DNA from 4 places in the Massilia sp. KIM genome. Region 2 is predicted to be linked to each of the others. Evidence: predicted binding sites of a transcription regulator. Region 2 holds the regulator's gene; each other region holds the start of a gene.
The links. Region 2 encodes sigma-54, which starts transcription at its own class of promoters, with help from an activator protein. Its sites were predicted from a motif close to TGGCANGNAANCTGCTTT; they were not measured.
Positions count from the first base shown of each region.

Region 1 (5,856 bases), on a different contig from region 2:
GGTTCGCCCCGGGCAGCGAATTGCATGCCGGCGCCTACCTGCGCGACAGCCGGCGCGACACAGTAGGGGGCGACATCGACGACGACTACGCCGATCTGGTCGAGGACTGCGCCGCCGAACCGGGCGCGTGTGCGTTGGATGACGACGAGGTACCGCACCCGGCCAGCCTGAACACGACCAGCACGCGCCAGCGCAGCCGCGGCGCCAGCCTGAACTTCCACAAGCGCCTGAACCGGCACCTGCTCAACGCCGGCCTCACGGTCGACCGCAGCCGGGTCAGCTTCGCGCAGTACGAGCAGGAAGCCTTCTTCACGCCCACGCGCGGCGTCGTTGGCGACCCGGACGAGGAAAGGGAGGCCGATTCCTCGGTCACCGGCAGCGCGCGCGCCACCAGCGTCTATGCAGGGGCCACCCTGTCGGTGGGCGCCACCACCAACCTGACCGCCTCGCTGCGCTACAACCGCGCCAGCGTCGGCAATACTTTGGTGACGGTGGATGGCCCGAAACCCCACGAATCCTTCCGCTACACGCGCCTGAACCCGGCGCTCGGCATCACCCACACGCGCGGGGCTCTCACCTGGTTCGCCAACGCCGCCCAGAGCAACCGCGTGCCGACCGTGATCGAGCTCGGATGCGCCGACCCGGCCGAGCCCTGCCGGCTGCCGGTGGGACTGCAGTCCGACCCTTACCTGAAGCAGGTGGTGGCGCGCACCGTGGAGGCGGGCGTGCGCGCGGAAGGCTTCAGCGCGGCCTTGTTCCGCACCGTGAGCCGCGACGACATCCTGTTCGGCCGCGCCGGCGCCTCGCGCGCCGGCTACTTCTCCAACTTTTCCCGCACCCGCCATCAAGGGGCGGAGCTGAACTGGTTGCTTCAACGCGGCGGCCTGCGCGCCCAGGCGGGTTACAGCTTCCTCGACGCCACCTACGGCGCGGCGGGCGTGCTGTTCACCGGGGTGCGCAGCGTGGAGGTGGAGCGCGGCACCCGCATCGCCGGCCTGCCGCGCCACACGCTGCGCCTGCAGCTCGACTGGGATGCGCGGCCCGGGCTTGAACTCGGCGCCGAGCTGCGCGCGGTCTCGCGCATGGTCAGCCAGGGCAACGAGGATGGCCTGGTCGAGGATGAAGGCGAGGCGGGGGACTGGCGCATCGGCGGCCATGCGCTGCTGCACCTGCATGCGCGCTGGCGTCCGGCGCCCCGCTGGGAAGTGTTCGCGCGCGTGAGCAACGCGCTCGACCGGCGCTACGAGACCTTTGGCGCGCTGGCGGTCGACCTGTTCCCGGAAGGCCGCCTGCGCCAGCCGGGCGACGGGGCTGGCGAGGCCGAGCCTGCGCGCTTCGTGGCGCCCGGCGCGCCGCGCACGCTGGCGGCCGGGCTGCGCTACCGCTTCTAGTTGAACTGGTACTGGGCGCTCACGCCCAGGATCCAGTTGCGGCCGGGCGCCGCTTCGTAATAGCGGCGGTTGGTCTCGCCGACGATCACCGAGCCCACGTAGTCGCGGTCGAAGACGTTGTTCAGGCGCGCGAACTGGCGCAGCTTCCAGCCGCCCAGTTGCTGGCTGGCCTGTGCGCGCAGGTTGACGATGCCGTAGCCCGGCGCCGGCGTGGCGGTATTGGTGTCTTCGGCATACACGCGGCTGTTGGCGATGGTCTCCAGCGCCGCGCCGAAGCGGCCGGCCGCCTCCTTCCAGCCCAGCTCCCCGTAGAAGCTGGTCTTGGGCACGCCCGGCAGGCGGCTGCCTTCGCGCACCGCGCCGAAGGCTTCGTCGTAGACCGCGTGCAGGGCGCTCATGGCCATGCGGGCGTTCCAGCCGGCGCCCAGGTCGGCGTCGAGCGAGACCTCGGCGCCGCGGCGCAGGGTGGCGCTGGCGTTGCGGTAGCTGGTGCGGCCTCCCGAGGAAGCGTCGACCACCAGCTCGTCGCTCGTGCGCACCTGGAACAGGGCCGCATTGACGCGCACCTTTTCAAGCAGCATCGCCTTCACGCCTGCTTCAAGGTGCTTGCCGATCGCTGGCGCCAGGCGGAAGTTGAATCCGCCGCCTGTGCCCGAGTAGAAGGCCTCGTTCAGGGTCGGGGTCTCGAAGCCGCGCGCCGCGCTGGCGTAGACGTTGAGGGTTGGCGACACCTTGTACAGCACCCCCACCAGCGGGGTGGTGTGACGGTAGTCGACGCCGCCGCTGTCGTTGCCGTTGGAGAGGTAGTTGTCGGTGACGTCGAACTTGACGCGGCTGTGGCGCAGGCCGCCGGTCAGCACCCAGGGGCCGCGCTCCCATTCGAGCTGGGCGTAGGGGTCGAGGCTTTCCACCTCGTTCTTCTCGTCGCGGCGCAGGCGCCCCTTGACGCCGAAGCTGTTGCCGACGAAGTTCTCGAAGCCCTGGCGCGCATCGCGCGAACGGGCGAACTCGAGGCCCAGCGTGGCGCGCAGGACGCCCCCGCCAATCTCGCGCACCATGCGCCAGTTGCCGTCCACGCCGTAGAAATCGCGGTCGAAGTCGATCACGCCGCCGGAATGGCTGGCCGGCGCCTGGAAGGCGCGCGAGAAGGACTGGTACTGGATCACGCGACGGTTGCCGCCCCAGGCGGTGAGCTGCAGGCGGTCGGGCCCGAAGCGGCTTTCCCAGGTGAGGCCGGCCTGCTGGTGGTCGATGCTCTTGCGGGTGTCGTAGCGCTCGGCGAAGGTGCGGCGCGGGGTCTGGGTGTCGGTGCTGTCGATTTCGCCGGCGCGCGGGTCGGCCTGCCAGGTGGCCCAGGTGACGCCCAGCGGGTCCTGGGTGTCGTCCTGGCGCAGGCCGCTGGCGGTGATCACCAGCCGGCTGGTGCCGGACGGTTCCACCACCAGCTTGGCATAGGCCTGCTCGCGCGTGGCGGCGCTGTGGTCGCGGTAGCCGTCGGTCTCGAAGCGCGAGGCGTCGAGCAGGTAGCCGACGCCGCCGCTGCGGCCGGCCGCGTTGACGTCGGTCTTGCGCAGGCCGTCGCTTCCGGCGGCGAAACTGGCCTCCACGGCCGGCGGGCCCTTGGGATCGCGGGTGAAGAGCTGCACCACGCCGCCCGAATGGTTGCCGTACAGGGTGGAGAAGGGACCGCGCAGCACTTCGATGCGCTCGGCCATGTCGAGGTTGAAGGTCGCGGCCTGGCCCTGGCCGTCGGGCATGGTGGCCGGGATGCCGTCCGCCACCAGGCGCACGCCGCGCACGCCGAAGGCGGAGCGGGCGCCGAAGCCGCGCGACGAGATCTGCAGGTCTTGCGCGTAGTTCTGGCGGTCGCGCGCCACCAGGCCGGGGACGGCCACCAGCGCCTCGGACGCGTTCACGCGCGGCTGGGTGTCGCGGATCTGGCTGGCGTCGACCACGTCGATCGCGGCCGGCAGGTCGAAACTGGCTTGCTCGGCGCGGGTGCCGCTGACCACCACCACGCTCATCGGTCCCGCGGGCTCGTCGGCGCTGGCCGCCAGTGGCCAGCACAGGCCGGCGGAACACAGGGCGGCCGCCAGCGCCGTCGGGCGCAGCCTGCCGCGAAAATCTGCATGCTTCATGAAGTCTCCAATCGTTCGATAGCGCACCCTGGGACCGGGCGCTACCACTCAACCAAGCAATATACCTGCCATGTCGACAACGCGTGCGCACGCGTGTGGCACGCGGCTTGCATTTCCTTACGTATCGCACCCTCGGGTGCTCCCTGTGAAAGGTCGAACATGTCCCCCGCACGCACCTGCCTGCTTATCGCCAGCCTGCTCTCCGCCGGCGCCCTGGCCTCCCCGCTGGCCTACGTCCCGAACGAGAAATCGGCCACGCTCAGCGTGATCGACACCGCGAGCGGCGTTGTGGTTCGCGACATCGCGGCCGGCAAGCGTCCGCGCGGCATCGCCGCCGACCCGGCCGGGCGCACGCTCTACGTCACCGACGCCGGCAGCAGCGTGCTGCTGGCGCTGGACGCCGACGCCGGCACCGTCCTCGGCACCGTCGCGCTGGGCAAGTCGCCGGAGGGCGTCAGCGCCTCAGCCGACGGACAGCTCCTCGCGGTGGCGGTGGAAGAGGGCAACAGCGTGACCCTGATCGAGGCCGCCAGCCGCCGGGTGCTGGCCGAGATCCCGGTCGCCGGACGCAACCCCGAGCATGCGGTATTCAGCCCCGACGGGCGCTGGCTGCTGGTGAGCGCCGAGGATGCGGAACAGGTCGACGTGATCGACGTCGCCGCTCGCCGCCAGGTGGGCTCGATCGCGGTCGGGCTGCGCCCGCGCGGCATCGGCTTCAGCCCCGACGGCAGCCGTGCCTACGTGGCCTGCGAGCTGGCCAATGCGGTCCACGTGATCGACATGGAGGCGCGCAAGACTTTGGCGGCAATCCCGGCCGGGAAGAACACGGCCGGGATCGCCGTGCACCCGAGCGGACGCCAGGTCTACGTCTCCAACGGCGCGGACGGGACGGTCATGGTGGTCGACGCCGCCACCAATACGGTGACCGCCACCATCCCGGTCGGCAAGCGGCCCTGGAACATGGCGCTCACGCCCGACGGCTCCCGCCTGTACGTCGCCAACGGGCGTTCGGACAGCGTCTCGGTGATCGACACCGCCAGTGCGCGTCGCGTGGCCGACATCGGCGTCGGCGAGCTGCCCTGGGGTGTGCTGATCCGCTGAGCTGTTCCAATCTGGGACAGGTGTACCAGAAACAGCCGCCGCCAGCATAGCCCCCGATGCGCCGCGCCGCCGCCTTTCCCTGCGGCGCGCCGTGATGCCGGCAGCTGGCACGGCCCTTGCGAAAAGAAGAACGTGGTCAACACAACCCGATCAACACAGACAGACATAGAGGACGACATGAATCTCGCGGACATCAGCAAACTCGGCGTCGCCAATCCCTTCAAGCAACGCTACGACAACTTCATCGGCGGGCGCTTCGTCGCGCCGAGCAAGGGCGAGTACTTCCCGAACCTCACCCCGATCACCGGCCAGCCCTTCTGCGAAGTGGCGCGCTCCACCGCGGAAGACGTCGAGATCGCGCTGGACGCGGCCCACGCCGCCAAGGACGCCTGGGGCAAGACCTCGCCGGCCGAGCGCGCGCGCATCCTGAACAAGATCGCCGACCGCATGGAAGAGAACCTGCAGATGCTGGCCACGGCCGAGACCATTGACAACGGCAAGCCGATCCGCGAGACCATGGCGGCCGACATCCCGCTGGCGATCGACCACTTCCGCTACTTTGCCGGCGCCATCCGCGCCCAAGAAGGCTCGATCGCCCAGATCGACCACGAGACCTACGCCTACCACTTCCACGAGCCGCTGGGCGTGGTGGGCCAGATCATCCCCTGGAACTTTCCGATCCTGATGGCGGTATGGAAGCTGGCCCCGGCCCTGGCCGCCGGCAACTGCGTGGTGCTCAAGCCCGCCGAGCAGACCCCGGCCTCGATCATGGTGCTGGTCGAGCTGATCGCCGACCTCCTGCCGCCCGGCGTGGTCAACGTGGTCAACGGCTTCGGCCTGGAGGCCGGCAAGCCGCTCGCCTCCAGCAAGCGCATCGCCAAGATCGCCTTCACCGGCGAAACCGGCACCGGCCGCCTGATCATGCAATACGCGGCCCAGAACCTGATTCCGGTAACCCTCGAGCTGGGCGGCAAGTCGCCCAACATCTTCTTCGAGGACGTGATGGACGCCGACGACGCCTTCTTCGACAAGTGCCTGGAAGGCTTCGCCATGTTCGCGCTGAACCAGGGCGAAGTCTGCACCTGCCCCTCGCGCGTGCTGATCCAGGAATCGATCTACGAGGCCTTCATCGAACGCGCGCTGGAGCGGGTCGGCAAGATCAAGCAGGGCAACCCCCTCGACGCCGCGACCATGATCGGCGCCCAGGCCTCCCAGGAGCAGCTCGA
Region 1 is NZ_MVAD01000006.1:9,849-15,704, reverse strand. It holds gene B0920_RS25055 (TonB-dependent receptor) at 1-1,391, shown strand, start outside; gene B0920_RS25050 (TonB-dependent receptor) at 1,388-3,529, opposite strand; gene B0920_RS25045 (beta-propeller fold lactonase family protein) at 3,689-4,630, shown strand; gene adh (aldehyde dehydrogenase) at 4,808-5,856, shown strand, end outside.
Region 1: the regulator sigma-54 is predicted to act here: its motif matches at 3,626-3,643, upstream of B0920_RS25045 (beta-propeller fold lactonase family protein).

Region 2 (5,856 bases):
ATCGGCGTGTTCACCGACGGCGACCTGCGCCGCCTGATCGAGCGCGTCCAGGACTTCACCAGGCTGACCATCCGCGACGTCATGCACGCCAACCCGCGCCGCATCCATCCCGAGCAGCTGGCCGTGGACGCCGTCGCCGTGATGGAGGAATTCCGCATCAACCAGATGCTGGTGGTGGACCACGAGGACCGCCTGGTCGGCGCCCTCCATATCCACGACCTCACGCGCGCCAAGGTGATCTGATGCTGCCCCTCGCACACATGGAACGCGCGTCCCGCGTCAAGGTCATGATCTTCGACGTCGACGGCGTGCTCACCGACGGCAGCCTGACCTACGGCCCGGACGGCGAAGTCACTAAGACCTTCAACGTGCTCGACGGCCTCGGCATCCAGCTGCTCAACAAGACCGGCGTCAAGACCGCCATCATCAGCGCGCGCAATTCGCCCATCGTGGTCAAGCGCGCGGCCGACCTCGGCATCTCCCACGTCTACCAGGGCATCCACGACAAGCGCGTCGGCTTCGCCGAGCTGCTCCAGGCCACCGGCGTGAGCGCGGAGGAATGCGGCTACATCGGCGACGACGTGATCGACCTGCCGCTGTTCACGCGCGTCGGCTTCGCCGTCACCGTGCCCTCGGGCCACCCCGAGGTCCAGCACCGCGCCCACTACGTGACCCGCAACGCGGGCGGCAAGGGCGCGGTGCGCGAAGTCTGCGACCTGGTGATGCGCGCCCAGGGCACCTACGAACAGGCGCTCGCGCCTTACTTCGCCTGACGAGGTCCGCGCCATGGCCCCCTACGTCACCTCCAACAAGCGCACCGCGCACCGCTGGAAACTCCTGACCATCATGCTGACCGGCGTGTTCTGCGCCTTCGGCAGCTTCTGGCTGCTGCAGCTGATGCAGGAGGGCGATCCGGACGCGCGTCCGGGCGGGCCGCCCAACGAACCGGACTACATCGTCGAGAACTTCTCCTTCGTGCGCATGACCGCCAACGGCCAGCCCAGCTACGTGGTGTCGGGCAAGCGCCTGACCCACATCCCGGAAGGCGACGTCTCGCACGTCGAGGCGCCGGTCATGCGCGGGGTCGAGCCGGGCCGCCCGCCGATGACGGTCACCGCCGACAAGGCCCAGATCTTCCACGGCGAGCACCGCGTCGACCTGCTCGGCAACGTCGACCTGCAGCGTCCGCGCACCCCGCAGTCGGACGCGCTGCGCGTGCGCACCGAGAAGCTCACTGCGCTGCCGGACGAAGAAATCATCAAGACCGACCAGCCGATCGACATGCAGCTCGGCGCCTCCAGCGTGAAGGGCATCGGCATGGTGGCCAACAACGCCACCCAGAAGCTGCACATCGCCAGCCGCGGGCAGATCGTCTATCCGCCGCGCGGGCGCCAATAGAGCCTGCGCCAGCCAACTCCTGACCAGCACAATATGAAGAAACTACTCGCTGTCGCATTCCTCTCCCTGGTGTCGCTCACGGCCATGGCCGAGCGCGCCGATTCCCTCAAGCAGGCGGTGATCAACTTCGACTCGCTCGACGTCGACGAAGTCACCCAGACCCGCATCCTGACCGGCAACGTGGTCGTCACCCGCGGCACACTGGTGCTCAAGTCCGACCGCGCCCTGGTGAAGGAAACCCCGGAAGGCTACATGAGCGTGACCCTGACCGCGAACCCGGGCAAGGTCGCCACCTTCCGCCAGAAGCGCGACGGCGGCCCCGACCTGTGGGTCGACGGCCAGGCCCAGCGCATCGAATACGAAGAGCGCACCGAGGTCGTGAAGCTGTTCTCGAACGCGATCGTCAAGGAGCTCGAAGGCCAGCGCGTGACCAACGAGATCACCGCGCCCTTCATCGCCTACGACAACCGCAAGGAAGTCGCCACCGTGCGCAACGACGCCAGCGGCGAGAGCAAGGTCGGCGGCGGCCGCGGCACCCTGATCCTGGCGCCCAAGCGCGCGGCCCCGGCACAAGGCGCAACGCAGGGCGCGGCCCCGGCAGGGAAGCAGTGATGGAGGCCCGCGACTGCGGCAGCACCTTGATCGTCAAGGGGCTGCAGAAAACCTACGGCAAGCGCCTGGTGGTGCGCGACGTCTCGCTGCAGGTCGACTGCGGCGAGGTGGTCGGGCTGCTGGGGCCGAACGGCGCCGGCAAGACCACCTCCTTCTACATGATCGTCGGCCTGGTGCCCTCGGACGCCGGCAGCATCGACATCAACGGCACCGACATCTCGAGCCTGCCGATCCACCGGCGCGCGGTGCTGGGCTTGTCCTACCTGCCGCAGGAGGCCTCGGTGTTCCGCAAGCTGACGGTGGAGGAGAACATCCGCGCCGTGCTCGAGCTGCAGAAGCAGGACGGCAAGCCGCTCACCAAGGAGCAGATCAACGAGCGCCTCGACACGCTGCTGGCCGACCTGCAGATCGAGAAGCTGCGCGAGAGCCCGGCGCTGGCGCTGTCGGGCGGCGAGCGGCGCCGCGTCGAGATCGCGCGCGCGCTCGCCACCAATCCCCGCTTCGTGCTGCTGGACGAGCCCTTCGCGGGCGTCGATCCGATCGCCGTGATCGAGATCCAGCGCATCGTGCGCTTCCTGAAGGAGCGCAAGATCGGTGTCCTGATCACCGACCACAACGTCCGCGAGACGCTCGGCATCTGCGACCGCGCCTACATCATCAACCAGGGCGCCGTGCTGGCCTCGGGCCGGCCCGACGACATCATCGCCAATGAATCCGTGCGCCGCGTCTACCTGGGTGAACACTTCCGCATGTAGACATGAAACAGTCCCTGCAGCTACGCACTTCCCAGCACCTTGCACTGACGCCGCAACTGCAGCAGTCGATCCGCCTGCTGCAGTTGTCCACGCTCGAGCTGCACCAGGAGATCGAGCAGATCCTGTCCGATAATCCGATGCTGGAGCGCCTCGACGATCCGCTCGACCGCTCGGTGCGCCTGCTGGCAGATGGCGCCATCAATAACGCGCCGCCCAATGGCGAAGCGCCGGCCGCCACGCCCGGCGCGGCGGAAGGCGAGGCCGCGCCGGCCGAGCACGCCGACGGCGCGGACGGCGCCGCCGAGGGCGGCGAGCGCGAGCTGCACGATGGCGACTGGGGCGAAGGCGGCGGCGGACGCGGCGGCGACGACGAGGACGGCCGCCCGCAACTGGAAGCCAGCAGTGTCACCCTGCGCGAGCACCTGATGGAACAGGTGCGCACCACCGGCTGCTCGGCGCGCGACCGCGCGCTGGCCGAGCTGGTGATCGACGCCCTGGACGACAACGGCTACCTGGAAGAACCGCTGGACGAGATCCACGCGCGCCTGCCGGAGGAACTCGAGATCGAGATGGACGAGCTGCGCTGCGCCCTGGCCCTGGTGCAGAGCCTGGACCCGATCGGCGTGGGCGCGCGCAGCGCCGGCGAATGCCTGGCCCTGCAGATCCGCCGCATGCCCGGCGTGCCCCTGGTGACGCGGCGCCTGGCCCTCAAGATCGTCGAGGGCTACCTGAGCTGGTTCGCCCAGCGCGAATACAGCAAGCTCAAGAAGGCGCTGGACTGCGACGACGAGGACCTGCGCGAGGTGCAGGCCGTGGTGCGCGCCTGCAATCCGCATCCGGGCGCGGCCTTCGCGGCCAACGTCTCGGACTACGTGGTGCCGGACGTGATCGTGCGGCGCGCCAAGAGCGGCTGGGCGGTGTTGCTCAATCCGGACGTGATGCCGCGCCTGCGCGTGAACAGCCTGTACGCCTCGCTCATGAAGCAGGGGAAGTGCGAAGGCATGAACGCCCAGCTGCAGGAAGCCAAGTGGCTCATCAAGAACATGCGCCAGCGTTTCGACACCATCCTCCGTGTGGCAGAGGCCATCGTCGAGCGCCAGAAGAATTTCTTTTCGCACGGTGCGGTTGCCATGCGGCCCCTTGTTTTACGTGAGATAGCTGATACACTAGGTCTACACGAGAGCACAATTTCCCGTGTCACAACGCAGAAGTACATGCTGACCCCGCACGGCATGTTTGAGTTGAAATACTTCTTCGGAAGCCATGTCGCCACCGAGGCGGGGGGAGAAGCCTCTTCGACGGCGATCCGCGCGCTCATCGCGCAATTGACAGGAGCAGAAGACCCTAAGAATCCATTATCCGACAGCAAGATCGCGGAGATGCTCGGGGAACAAGGCATGGTCATTGCGCGCAGGACGGTCGCGAAATACCGTGAAGCGCTCAAGATCCCTCCCGTCAGCCTCCGCAAAGCCTTGTAACAGCGCTGCCCACTCCTGCCTTGTGCCTGGGCGGCGCGACATCTTCAAAGGAGTGTGTATGAACCTCACAATCAGTGGACACCATCTCGAAGTGACCCCCGCTATCCGTGAATACGTTCAGAATAAGCTCGAGCGCATCATTCGGCATTTCGATCAAGTGATCGACACCCATGTCTTCCTCTGCGTCGACAATCTCACTGAGAAAGAAAAAAGGCAAAAAGCGGAAATCAACCTACAGGTATCGGGGAAAACCCTGCACGTGGCCAGTGTCGCGCAAGACTTGTACGCCGCGATCGATACCCTGATGGATAAGCTGGATCGCCAGGTTCTGAAGCACAAGCAAATGCTCCGCAGTCATGACCACATGGCGCTGAAGCGCCTGCCGGAAAACGGCGACGTCGCTGCAGCCTGATCGGCCGCAGGGCACCACTAGCAAGGGCGTCTGAGGGGACGCCCTTTTTGCATCCGTGTTCTGTAAAATGCTTATCTTTTCAATCACAGAACACGCCATGACCGACCACGTCCTCACCCGTGTCGCCAATCGCACCGGCATCATCACCCTGGACCGCCCCAAGGCGCTGAATTCGCTCTCGCTCGAGATGGTGCGCGCGCTCACCGCGGCCTTGAACGCCTGGAAGGACGACGCCGGCGTCGCGGCCGTCCTCATCACCAGCAGCAGCGACAAGGCCTTGTGCGCGGGCGGGGACATCCGCTTCTTCCACGAGGTCGGCCACGCCACGCCCCAGGGCGGCAGCGCGCTGCTGGAAGACTTCTTCACCGAGGAATACGCGCTCAACCACCTGATCCACTTCTATCCCAAGCCCTACATCGCCATCATGGACGGCGTGGTGATGGGCGGCGGCATGGGCATCGCCCAGGGCGGGCCCGGTTGCGGGCTGCGCATCGTCACCGAGCGCACCAGGATGGCGATGCCGGAGGTGAACATCGGCCTGTTCCCGGACGTGGGCGGCAGCCACTTCCTGTCGCATGCGCCTGGGCAGCTGGGCAATTACCTCGGCTTGACGGGGCTGACCATCGGGGCGGCGGATGCGCTCTACGTGGGGCTGGCCGACGTGTTCGTGCCTGGCGCGGCGCTGGGCGAGCTGCATGCTTTGATCGAGGCGACGGCGGGCGAGGAATTGCCGGCGGCGATACGTGCGTTTGCCGCGCCGTTCGCGGATCAAGCCGGGGCGAGCGAGCTGGAGGCGCAGCGTGCGGCGATCGACCGGCACTTCGGGTCGGATTCGGTGGCGGCGGTGATGGCCTCGCTTGAAGCGGACGAGAATCCGTTCGCGCAGAAGGCGCTCAAGGCGATGCGCTCGCGTTCGCCCCTGATGATGTGCGTGACGCGCGAGCTGCTGGCGCGCGGGGCGCAACTCGACGTGGCGGACTGCCTGCGCATGGAGCGCTCGGTGGTGCGGCGTAATTTCGAGCACGGCGAGGTGCTGGAAGGCGTGCGGGCGCTCGTGATCGACAAGGACAATGCGCCGCAGTGGAATCCGCCGACGCTGGAGGAGGTGAGTGCGGAGATGGTGGCGCGCTTCTTCGAGCCGGTGTGGCCGGAGTGGGCGCATCCTTTGCGGCATCTGGACTGACCCGCAGCCCAAGCTTTC
Region 2 is NZ_MVAD01000003.1:202,342-208,197, reverse strand. It holds gene B0920_RS21195 (SIS domain-containing protein) at 1-243, shown strand, start outside; gene B0920_RS21190 (HAD family hydrolase) at 243-773, shown strand; gene lptC (LPS export ABC transporter periplasmic protein LptC) at 787-1,398, shown strand; gene lptA (lipopolysaccharide transport periplasmic protein LptA) at 1,432-2,010, shown strand; gene lptB (LPS export ABC transporter ATP-binding protein) at 2,010-2,765, shown strand; gene B0920_RS21170 (RNA polymerase factor sigma-54) at 2,768-4,243, shown strand; gene hpf (ribosome hibernation-promoting factor, HPF/YfiA family) at 4,302-4,655, shown strand; gene B0920_RS21160 (enoyl-CoA hydratase/isomerase family protein) at 4,753-5,838, shown strand.

Region 3 (5,856 bases), on a different contig from region 2:
CCAGAACATCTCCGCCGCTTTCTCAACCTCGGCCGAGTATCGCGCCACCTACGGCGGTATGGACAACCGCGCCGTGGTCGCCGAGGTCTACGACAACCTGTTCGGCCGCCCGGCCGAAGCCGCAGGCGTCGACTTCTGGGCCAATGCACTGAACAACGGCGCCATGACCATCGATAACGTCGTCACCCAGATCGCCGCCGGCGCCCAGGGCAATGACCGCATCGCCTACAACGGCAAGGTCGGGGTCTCGACCGCCTTCACCAACCGGATCGATACCGATGCGGAGAAAGCCGCCTACAGCGGCTCCGTCGCGAACAAGATCGCCATCGACTACGTGGCCAACGTCAAGGACCTGGATAGCGGCGCCCGATACTCGCAGCCGGGTTTGATCGATGAGGCCATCGCCAAGATCGTCGGCACCCCGAGCGGTTTCAGCGACTTCGACATGGGCATGGCCTGAGATCTTCCCCGGTCAGGGCTCGCTGGAGTGAAGTTGGCGCGGCGAGGACTGGCGATGCGGCGCAGCCGCCGGAGCAGGGTGCAGGTCGCACCAGGCGGGACGCCGGTCCGGCAAGGAATGCGCGCCGCGAGCGCGGCGCGCGACAGGATACTCAGAGTGCGGGAGATGCGGCGGCCGAGTTGGCCGCCTTCTCTTTTCCGCCTACGCAGTGCGGGCAGGACACGCCCGGCACATACTCCGGTGAGAGCTGCTGGCGCGGCGTGACCACGGCGCGGCAGGCGAAGCACTGCTTGGTTTCGGTCGGCTCGAGCTTGGGGTTGAGCGCGGTGCGGTAGTCGAACACGAAGCAGTCGCCGGTGTAATGCTCGCCGCCGACTTCCTCGAAGTACTTCAGGATGCCGCCTTCGAGCTGGTACACGCGCTCGTAGCCGATGTTCTTCATGTGGATCGCGGCCTTTTCGCAGCGGATGCCGCCGGTGCAGAAGGTCACGACCGTCTTGCCGGCCAGCTCATCCTTGTGCTCGGCCACCACTTCCGGAAACTCGCTGAACTTCTCGATGCGATAATCGAGGGTGTTGTTGAAGGTGCCCACGTCGACCTCGAAGGCGTTGCGGGTTTCCATCATCACCACGGGCACGCCCTCGTCGTCGTGGCCCTGGTCGAGCCAGCGCTTGAGCGTCTTGGCGTCGACCGCCGGCGCACGGCCGAGTTCCGGTTTGATCAGCGGCATGCGCATGGTGATGATCTCCTTCTTGATCTTCACCAGCATGCGGCGGTGCGACTGCTCGACCGAATAGCTTTCCTTCCACTCCAGGTCGGCCAGGCGGGCGTCGCTGCGCACCCAGGCCAGGTACTGGTCGATGTGCGAACGCGGACCGGAGACGAACATGTTGATGCCCTCCGGCGTCAGCAGGACCGTACCCTTCAGCCCCAGCTCGTTGCACAGCGCCTGGTATTGCGGACGCAGTTCTTCGAGATTGTCGAGGGTGACGAACTTGTAGGCGGCGATATTGACGTGCTGTGTTGCGGAAGTCATGGCGGTAACAAAGAAAAGTCAGGGCGGTATTATAAGTCAGGCGCGCCCCCTGAATGTAAATACCCTATAAAAACAGTCCGTTAGCGCAGCGCTAACGCTACAATGCTCGGTTTCGGACACCGCCCGCGAGCGCCCATGCATTCCCTGAACATCCAGTACAACCCCCGGCTCGACCAGCTGCGCTGGTTGGCGGCGACGCTGGTCTTCCTGTTCCATTTCCACCTCGAATACCGCGGCCTGGGCGCGGGGGGCCTGAGTTCTCCCTGGGCGGCGCTGATCATCGAAGGGCATACCGGGGTCGGCCTGTTCTTCACGCTGTCCGGCTTCCTGTTCATGCAGATCGCGCTGCACCAGCGGCAGATCGTCTACCGCGACTTCCTGCGCAACCGCATCCTGCGCATCGTGCCGCTGTATCTTTTGGTTTTCCTGGTCGCCACCTCGATCGGGCGCGACAAATTCCAGCCCCAGGACCTGCTCTACCTGTTCGTGTCCAACCTCGGCCTGGCGCCAACCTCGGGCAGCGTGATCACCGGCGCGGCCTGGACCATCTCGCTCGAATTCCTGTTCTACATGGTGTTCCCCTTCCTGGCGCGCTTCGCGATGGAGCGGGGCATGCGCTACCTGGCCGGCTGGCTGGTGCTGCTGCTGTTCTTCAAGGCCGCCGCCTATACGGTCAATACCAACAGCACGCTGATGTATTTCAGCACCTTTGTCGGTCGCTTCGACCAGTTCCTGATCGGCATGATGGCCGCCATGTTCTACGCGCGCCGGGCCGGCGCGCTGCAGCGCTGGGCGCCCTTGCTGGTGCTGGCGGCCGGCGTGCTGGTGGTGGTCGACACGGCCCTGATGCACCGCGTCGCCAGCTTCCTCAGCGTGCCGCGCTCGCCCTTCTGGATCCTGTGGTCGATGATCGAGAGCGGCGGCTGGGCCCTGTTCATCCTCGGCTGGGTGGCCTTCCGTCCTCGCCTGCCGGGCGGGGTGGAGCGCCTGATGAACCACGGCGGCAAGATCAGCTTCTCGTTCTACCTGCTGCACATGGGACTGCTGCACCTGCTGGCCCAGGGCGTGGGCCTGGTGCGGCCCAGCGGGATCCCGTGGCTGGATGCCGTCATCATGGTGGGCGCAAGCTACGCGATCACCTGGGTGCTGGCGACGCTCAGCTACAACGTGATCGAGGAGCCATTCCTGCGGATGCGGCGGAACTACGGCGCGGCCCGCAGCCCGGCGCCAGTGGCGCAGCTCTGAGGCTTGTCGGAAAATTTGACAGCATCATTCGCCGTGGGGACCCGCTATTGCGGAGCTTCCCTTGGGACGGCCCGGAAAAGTTCACAATCCCTGTGTCGGAAAACTTGACGTCGCGCAAACATAATATTCCCTTGAGAAATTTAAGTTATTGTTTTGCAAGAGTAATGTCTTGATGGCATCAAACTTGCATGATCGGGACCTATCTTCCACTTTTGTTACGGGATCTCTCGACATGCTTATCCGCTCCGCCTTCCTTGCCCTCACCCTCGCCGCCGGCGCCGCCCAGGCCGCGCCGATCGCCATCACCCAGCCGTGGACTGCCGGCTGGAAAAACAATGCCGCGGCCACGGCCGAAAACGGCAATACGCTGAAATTCACCTCCAGCTCCGACGACGCCAGCGTCCGCAAACTGGGCAAGCCCCAGAGCGCGAATACCGGGATCGTGGTCGATTTCTGGTTCGAGTACAGCGGCCGGGTGGACAACAACGACTTCCTCGGCTTGTGGCTGGCCAACTCGACCGACAAGCTGAAGGATTCCGATGGCCCGAACATCGGTTTCAAGGCCAATTGCGGCCCCAAAGGCTCGTGCAAGGATGACGTCTTCGTGCGCCTGGGCGGCACCGATGGCTTCTACATCAAGGACAGCAACCTGGTGCAGGGCCAGAAATACCACCTGATGGGCCACCTCTACAAGACCGGCAGCACCAAGTTCTACGACAGCTTCGACGCCTGGCTGAACCCGACCGCCGCCGAGATCGCCTCACTCAGCAATCCGGATGCCCACGCCACCGGCAAGGCGAATGTCAGCGCCATCGACCTGATCGGTTTCCGCAGCTACGGCGTCGACAGCACGATCACCATGCGCGTGAGCGACCTGAACGTGCGCGCCGTGCCGGAGCCGGGCACGCTGGCGCTGTTCGGCCTGGCCCTGGCCGGCGTCGCCACGCTGCGCCGCAAGCGCGCCTGAGCCTCGCCCGGCCTGGTCCCCGGCGTCGCCGGAGACCAGGCCGGAAGGCCGCCGGAGAGTAGGGCTGTCTTTGCCAACTAGCAACACCATACCCCCGGCAACTTCTTGCCATCCCCCCGGCCGATGTAAAATGTCCGGATGACTTCCCCGATCTTCACCCACCTGCGCGTCCACTCCGAATACTCGATCGTCGACGGCCTCGTCCGCATCGACGACCTCGTCAAGGAGGCCGCCAAGGACGGGCAGCCGGCGCTGGCCGTCACCGACCTGGCCAACATGTTCTGCCTGGTCCGTTTCTACAAGGCGGCGCGCGGCAAGGGGATCAAGCCGATCGTGGGCGTGGACGCCTGGATCACCAACGAGGATAACCGCGACAAGCCCTTCCGCCTCCTGATCCTGGCGAAGAACCGCACCGGCTACCTGCAGCTGTGCGACCTGCTGTCCAAGGCCTGGCTCACCAACCAGTACAAGGGCAGGGCGGAGATCCGCATCGAGTGGCTGGAAGCCCTGGCCACCAGCGTCTCGACCCTGGAGCCGGACGCGCCCCAGGCGAACGCCCTGATCGTGCTGTCCGGCGCCCATTTCGGCGACATCGGTCAGGCTTTCGCGGACGGCGACCCGGCCAAGGCGCGCGCCGCCGCCGAGCGCTGGGCGCGCATCTTCCCCGGCCATTTCTACATCGAGATCCAGCGCGCCGGCCAGCCCAACCAGGAGCAGCAGGTGCGCCACTCGGTGGCCCTGGCGGCCGAGCTCGGCCTGCCGGTGGTGGCCACCCATCCGGTGCAGTTCCTGCAAAAGGACGAATTCATCGCCCACGAGGCGCGCGTCTGCATCGCCGAAGGCGAAATGCTGGCCAACGCCAAGCGCGTGCGCCGCTTCAACGAGGAGATGTGCTTCAAGTCGCAGGAAGAGATGGCGCGGCTGTTCGCCGACCTCCCGGGCGCGCTCGCCAACTCGGTGGAGATCGCCAAGCGCTGCAACGTCACCCTCACCCTGGGCAAGCCCCAGCTGCCGAACTTCCCGACCCCGGGCATGACCATCGACGAATTCCTGGTCGCCGAAACCAAGAAGGGCCTGGAAGAACGCCTCGAGCAGCTCTACCCGGACCCGGTGCAGCGCGAAAAGGAACGCCCGCGCTACGAGGAACGCCTGCAGTTCGAGAACGACACCATCATCAAGATGAAGTTCCCGGGCTACTTCCTGATCGTGGCGGAGTTCATCCAGTGGGGCAAGAACAACGGCGTGCCGATCGGCCCGGGCCGCGGCTCGGGCGCCGGTTCGCTGGTCGCCTACGCGCTCAAGATCACCGACCTCGATCCGCTGCGCTACAACCTGCTGTTCGAGCGCTTCCTGAACCCCGAACGCGTCTCGATGCCCGACTTCGACATCGACTTTTGCCAGGAAAAGCGCGAACTGGTGATCCAGCACGTGAAGGACCTGTACGGCCGCGACGCGGTCTCGCAGATCGCCACCTTCGGCACCATGGCCGCGAAAGGCGCGATCCGCGACGTCGGCCGCGTGCTCGATTTCGGCTACAACTTCTGCGACGGCGTCTCCAAGCTGATTCCGTTCAAGCCCGGCAAGCAGGTCTCGATCGCCGAGGCGATCGAAGAGGAACCGCTGCTCAAGGAGCGCCTCGAGAACGAGGAGGAGGTCAAGCAGCTGCTCGACCTGGCGCAGCAGGTCGAAGGCATCACCCGCAACATCGGCATGCACGCCGGCGGCGTGCTGATCGCCCCCGGCAAGCTGACCGACTTCTGCCCCCTGTACACCCAGTCCGGCGACTCGGGCGTGGTGTCGCAGTACGACAAGGACGACGTGGAAGCGGTCGGCCTGGTCAAGTTCGACTTCCTGGGCCTGACCACCCTGACCATCCTCGACCGCGCGGTCAACTACATCAAGGCCCTCGATCCGGCCATGGCCGACTTCGACCTGGCCAAGCTGCCGCTCAACGACCGGCCCTCGTACAAGCTGCTGTCCGAAGCCAAGACGGTCGCGATCTTCCAGCTCGAATCGCGCGGCATGCAGGGCATGCTGAAGGACGCGCGTCCCGACCGTTTCGAGGACATCATCGCGCTGGTGGCGCTCTACCGTCCGGGCCCGATGGACCTGATTCCCGACTTCTGCAAGCGCAAGCACGGCGAGAAG
Region 3 is NZ_MVAD01000002.1:629,023-634,878, forward strand. It holds gene B0920_RS17550 (DUF4214 domain-containing protein) at 1-460, shown strand, start outside; gene B0920_RS17555 (sulfurtransferase) at 612-1,496, opposite strand; gene B0920_RS17560 (acyltransferase) at 1,632-2,741, shown strand; gene B0920_RS17565 (PEP-CTERM sorting domain-containing protein) at 2,974-3,708, shown strand; gene dnaE (DNA polymerase III subunit alpha) at 3,847-5,856, shown strand, end outside.
Region 3: the regulator sigma-54 is predicted to act here: its motif matches at 2,915-2,932, upstream of B0920_RS17565 (PEP-CTERM sorting domain-containing protein).

Region 4 (5,856 bases), on a different contig from region 2:
CCAGTTCGTCCACCGGCACCTGGTTGCCCATGGCGTCCAGGAAGCCGCGCCGGATCAGCAGCCGCTGCAGCATGAAGGCGATCGCCGCCACTTCCGAATCGTGGTAGACCGGCACCTGGACGCCGTCCTCGCGGGTCAGGAAGCCGCAGCGCACCGGGCCCTTTTCCCACACCACCTCGCGCATGTCGGCCAGGGCCTTGGCGATCGGGCCGCCTGCCCGCGCCACCATCGACAGCAGACGCATCGAGGCGGTGATCCACTGGTGGCCGCCGGTGCGCTGGTTGCCCGGCATGAAGAACTCGAAGGGTCGCTCGATCTCTACCTGCCGGCCCTGCCAGCGGCCCTCGGCGCGGATGAAGCTCACCGTCAGGTAGGCGCTCTTGCGCCCTTCCTGGGTCGAGTACTCGATCTTGGAGGTCACCGATTCCAGTTCGCCCAGCGGGCGGTGCTCGAAGCGCTTGACCAGCGGGTCGTCGTCCGGCGCGCCCGCCGGGGCGGAGGCCTGCGGCGCTGACGCCGCCGCAGGGCCGGCCGAGAGCACGCTGCCCAGCACGGAATTGGGCCGGTAGGTGGCCAGTCCCTTGAGCCCGGCGCGCCAGGCTTCGAGATAGAGATCGCGGAAGTCCTCGTAGGGATAGTCCTCGGGGACGTTGACGGTCTTGGAGATCGCGGTGTCGATGAAGGGCTGGACCGCCTGCACCATGCGCAGGTGGTCGCCGGCGCGCATCTCGAGGGCGGTGACGAACTGCGGCGGCAGGCCTTCGCGCTCGATGTCGTGGCCCAGTTGCCGGTACAGGCGCCAGGCGTGGTCGGCCACCTCGTAGCTGCGGCTGCCGCCGTCGGCGGTGCGCTTCCTGCGCTGGTAGGTCCAGGAATAGGGTGGCTCGATGCCGTTCGAGGCATTGTCGGCGAAGGCCAGCGAGATGGTGCCGGTGGGCGCGATCGACAGCAGGTGAGAATTGCGGATGCCGTGCGCGCGGATCGCTTCGCGCAGCTCGTGCGGCAGGCGCTGCACGAACTGGCCCTGCAGGTAGCGCTCGGCGTCGAACAGCGGGAAGGTCCCCTTCTCGCGCGCCAGCTCGACGGAGGCTGCATAGGCGGCGTCGCGCAGCTCCTCGGCGATGCGCGCGGCCAGCGCCCGGCCTTCCTCGGCGTCGTAGCGCAGGCCCAGCATCACCAGGGCGCTGCCCAGGCCCAGGAAGCCCAGGCCGACGCGGCGCTTGGCGCGCGACTCCGCCGCCTGCTGGGGCAGGGGCCACTCGGTGGCGTCCAGCACCAGGTCGAGCATGCGCACCGCCACCGCCGCCACCTCGCGCATGCGCGCGAAGTCGAAGGCGGCGCCGGCGCTGAAGGGCTGCTGGACGAAGGCGGTCAGGTTGAGCGAGCCGAGATCGCAGCAGCCGTAGGCGGGCAGGGGCTGCTCGCCGCAGGGATTGGTGGCGCGCAGCTCTTCGCAGTACCAGAGATTGTTTTCGCGGTTCATGCGGTCGACGAAGAGCACGCCCGGCTCGGCGTGGTCGTAGGTCGAGAGCATGATGCGCTCCCAGAGTTCGCGCGCCCTCGCTTCGCGGTAGACCCATAGCCCGTCCTCGCGCCGGAAGGCGCCGGTGGCCTGGTCTTCGTCTCCCGGCTCGGCGCGGTGCACCAGGGCGAAAGCGGCGTCGTCCTCGACCGCGCGCATGAAGGCGTCGGTGACGCCGACCGAGATGTTGAAGTTGGTGAGGGCGCCGCCGTCCTTGGCGGCGATGAAGCGCTCGATGTCGGGGTGGTCGACGCGCAGCACGCCCATCTGGGCGCCGCGCCGGGCGCCGGCCGATTCGACCGTGCGGCAGGAGGCGTCGAACACTTCCATGTAGGAGACCGGCCCGGAGGCGCGCGAGGCGGTGCCGTGGACCTTGCTGCCCAGGGGGCGGATGGCGCTGAAGTCGTAGCCCACGCCGCCTCCGCGGCGCATGGTCTCGGCGGCTTCGAGCAGGGCGGTGTAGATGCCGGGCAGCTGGCCGTCGTGGCCGGAGATGGCGTCGCCGACCGGCTGCACGAAGCAGTTGATGAGGGTGGCCCGCAGGCCCAGGCCGGCGGCCGAATTGATGCGGCCGGCGGGCACGAAGCCCTGCTCCTGGGCCCACAGGAAGCGCGCCTCGAGCTCGGCGCGCCGGGGTTCCGGCTCCAGCCGGGCCAGGGCGCGGGCGACGCGGGCGCGCACGTCGGCGATCTCGCGTTCCTCGCCCTTGGCGTATTTCTCGCGCAGCACGTCGAGCGAGACTTCCTGCGGCGCCAAGGTGCTGTCGATCAGCTTGTCACTTGCATTCATGGCGGCTCCTGCATGAATGCCGCAGGGCCGCTTACGGTTTGTCGAGGTTGGGCGGCGTGATGATGTGCGGCGTCTCGGTGGCGGCGGCGCCGGCGGCAGCGCTTGCGGCGCCGGAGTGGGTCGCGAGGCGGGCTTCGAGCTCGGCCACCCGCAGTTCGAGCGCGTCGAGCTTGGCGCGGGTCTTGGCCAGCACCTGGGCCTGGATATCGAATTCCTCACGGGTAACGAGGTCGAGCTTGGCGAAGCCCTGGGTCATCACCGCCTTGACGTTGCGCTCGATGTCCTTGGCGGGTCCGCTTTCGAGCGCCTGGTTGATCTTGCCCTGCAAGTCGTTGAAGAAAGTATTCATATCCTGGTTGTCCTCGCGTCTGGCGGCCGGCGCGCACCATTACGGTGCGCTCCAGCCTCATTTGGTGCGCCCGTCCGGCATTCCTGCGCGCCGGGCGAACGATGTCGTGCATCTAGCCCCGATGTGGGGCGACTAGCTGAAAAAACAAGCCTGTTTCCTGCCGTATCACGCTGATTACGGGCTGGCACGCATCCTGCTAAACAAAAGGTGGATGCAAACAAAGCAAGCAATAACAGGATTGTAAACCGCAACGGCAGCAACCGTTCAACACGAGGGGGTTTGTCATGAAGTGCAAAGCAAAAAGCGCAGCAGCAATCAGCCTGGCCGTCCTGTCCCTGGCCAGCGTCCCGGGCCAAGCGCAGGAACAACCCGCCGAACACCAGGTGAGCTACAACGTGGCGCTCACCAGCGAATACCGTTACCGCGGTCTGTCGCAAACCCGCCTCGACCCCGCCCTGCAGGGCGGCGTCGACTACGTGCACGGCCCGACCGGCTGGTACGTGGGCACCTGGGCGTCCACCATCAAGTGGACCGAGGACCTGGGCGGCGACGGCAACGTCGAAGTCGATCTCTACGCCGGCAAGCGCGGCCAGCTGACCGAAGGCCTCAGCTACGACGTCGGCGGCCTCTATTACTGGTACCCGGACAACGGCCTGAACCCGAACGCCAACACCTTCGAGCTGTACGGCAAGCTCGGCTACGGTCCGGCCTATATCAAATATTCCCATTCGACCACCAACCTGTTCGGCACCGTGGACAGCAAGCGCAGCGGCTACCTGGACCTGGGCGCGGATATCGACGTGGGCGGCGGCTTCCTGCTCAACCTGCACGTCGGCCGCCAGCGGGTCAAGAACAACAGCCAGTACTCGTACACCGACTACAAGGTCGGCGTCACCAAGGACTTCGGCATCGCCGCCGTCTCGCTGGCCTGGATCAAGGCGAACACCGACGCCTACCTGAGCCCGCGCGGCGAAAACCTCGGCAAGTCGGCCGCCGTGCTGACCGTGTCGAAAACTTTTTGATAGCAAAAGAGGCAATACCATGAAAATGATTACCGCCATCATCAAGCCCTTCAAGCTCGACGAGGTGCGCGAAGCGCTGTCGGAAATCAACGTCCAGGGCATGACGGTGACCGAGGTGAAGGGCTTCGGCCGCCAGAAGGGACACACCGAGCTCTACCGCGGCGCCGAGTACGTGGTCGACTTCCTGCCCAAGATCAAGATCGAGGCCGCGGTGGACGACGCCGTGGTCGACCAGGTCATCGACGCCATCCAGGGCGCCGCCCGTACCGGCAAGATCGGCGACGGCAAGATCTTCGTGGCCGACCTGAACCAGGTCATCCGTATCCGTACCGGCGAGACCGGCAACGACGCACTGTAAGAGGGGACATCAATGAAGCGAATCCTAGCCACCATCCTGGGCGCCGCGCTCAGCCTCGGCGCCGCCGTGCCCGCCTGGGCGGCGCCCTCCATCAACAAGGGCGACACCGCCTGGATGTTCGTCGCCACCCTGCTGGTGATCATGATGTCGATCCCGGGCCTGGCCCTGTTCTACGGCGGCCTGGTGCGCGCCAAGAACATGCTGTCGATCCTGATGCAGGTGTTCATGGTGTTCTCCGTGATCATCGTGCTGTGGTGCCTGTACGGCTACTCGCTGGCCTTCACCCAGGGCAGCGCCTTCATCGGCGGCTTCGACCGCGTGCTGCTGAACGGCATCTATGACGCCGCCGCCGGCACCTTCAGCCAGGCCGCCACCTTCAGCAAGGAGACGATGATCCCCGAGTTCATCTTCGTCGCCTTCCAGGGCACCTTCGCGGCGATCACCTGCGCCCTGATCGTCGGCGCCTTCGCCGAGCGCGCCCGCTTCTCGGCGGTGCTGCTGTTCGTGGTGCTGTGGTTCACCTTCGGCTACCTGCCGGTGGCCCACATGGTCTGGTTCTGGGCCGGTCCGGACGCGATCACCGACGCCACCACCCTGGCGACCGTCACCAGCAACGCCGGCTTCCTGTGGCAGAAGGGCGCGCTCGACTTCGCGGGCGGCACCGTGGTTCACATCAACGCCGCCGTGGCCGGCCTGGTCGGCGCCTACGTGATCGGCAAGCGCATCGGCTACGGCCGCGAATCGATGGCCCCGCACTCGCTGGTGCTGACCATGATCGGCGCCTCGCTGCTGTGGGTGGGCTGGTTCGGCTTCAACGCCGGCTCGGCCCTGGAAGCGGGCGACATCGCCGCCCTGGCCTTCGTCAATACGCTGCTGGCGACCGCCGCCGCCGCCGTGTCCTGGATGCTGGGCGAATGGATCTTCAAGAAGCGTCCCTCGATGCTGGGCGCGGCCTCGGGCGCGGTGTCGGGCCTGGTGGCGATCACCCCGGCCTGCGGCTTCGTCGGCCCGATGGGCGCCTTGGTCATCGGCTTGCTGGCTGGTATCATCTGCCTGTGGGGTGTGACGGGCCTGAAGCGCCTGCTCGGCGCCGACGACTCGCTGGACGTGTTCGGCGTGCACGGCGTGGGCGGCATCCTGGGCGCACTGCTGACCGGCGTGTTCGCCGCGCCGCAACTGGGTGGCCAGGGCATCTGGGACTATGTCGCCAATAAGGCGTCGCCCGATTTCTCGATCGCCAACCAGGTGTGGGTGCAAGCCCAGGCCGTGGGCATCACGATCGTGTGGTCGGCGGTGGTGTCGTTTATTGCCTACAAACTGGTCGATGTCGTGATCGGCCTGCGCGTGCCGGAAGACCAGGAGCGCGAAGGTCTGGACATTACCAGCCACGGGGAAACGGCGTACCATTCCTGATACCGCAAGGCGGTAGTGAGAAAAGGCGCCTGCGGGCGCCTTTTTGCATTGCATTGTTGACAATGTGCCTGCTGTCCTGTCGGGTAGGGCCCTTTTAAACTGTCGGATCGCCCCCACATCATGGTTCCGACAATTCAACAAGCAGCGCACAGTAAGGACTTTCATGGTTCCGCACCTCGTCACCGCCCTGACCGGCCCATTGCTCGATCTGGAGAAGAAGATTCTTGAGGCCACGCCCGCCATCGAGCGCTGGTTCCGCCTCGAGTGGCAGGAGCATACGCCGCCGTTCTACTGCTCGGTCGACCTGCGCAATGCGGGCTACAAGCTGGCGCCGGTGGACACCAACCTGTTCCCGGGCGGGTTCAATAACCTGGCAACGGAAATGCTGCCGCTGACGGTGCAG
Region 4 is NZ_MVAD01000001.1:3,331,119-3,336,974, reverse strand. It holds gene B0920_RS14590 (adenosylcobalamin-dependent ribonucleoside-diphosphate reductase) at 1-2,311, opposite strand, end outside; partial or broken gene B0920_RS14585 (accessory factor UbiK family protein) at 2,439-2,660, opposite strand; gene B0920_RS14580 (TorF family putative porin) at 2,945-3,682, shown strand; gene glnK (P-II family nitrogen regulator) at 3,702-4,040, shown strand; gene B0920_RS14570 (ammonium transporter) at 4,053-5,453, shown strand; gene gshA (glutamate--cysteine ligase) at 5,617-5,856, shown strand, end outside.
Region 4: the regulator sigma-54 is predicted to act here: its motif matches at 2,843-2,860, upstream of B0920_RS14580 (TorF family putative porin).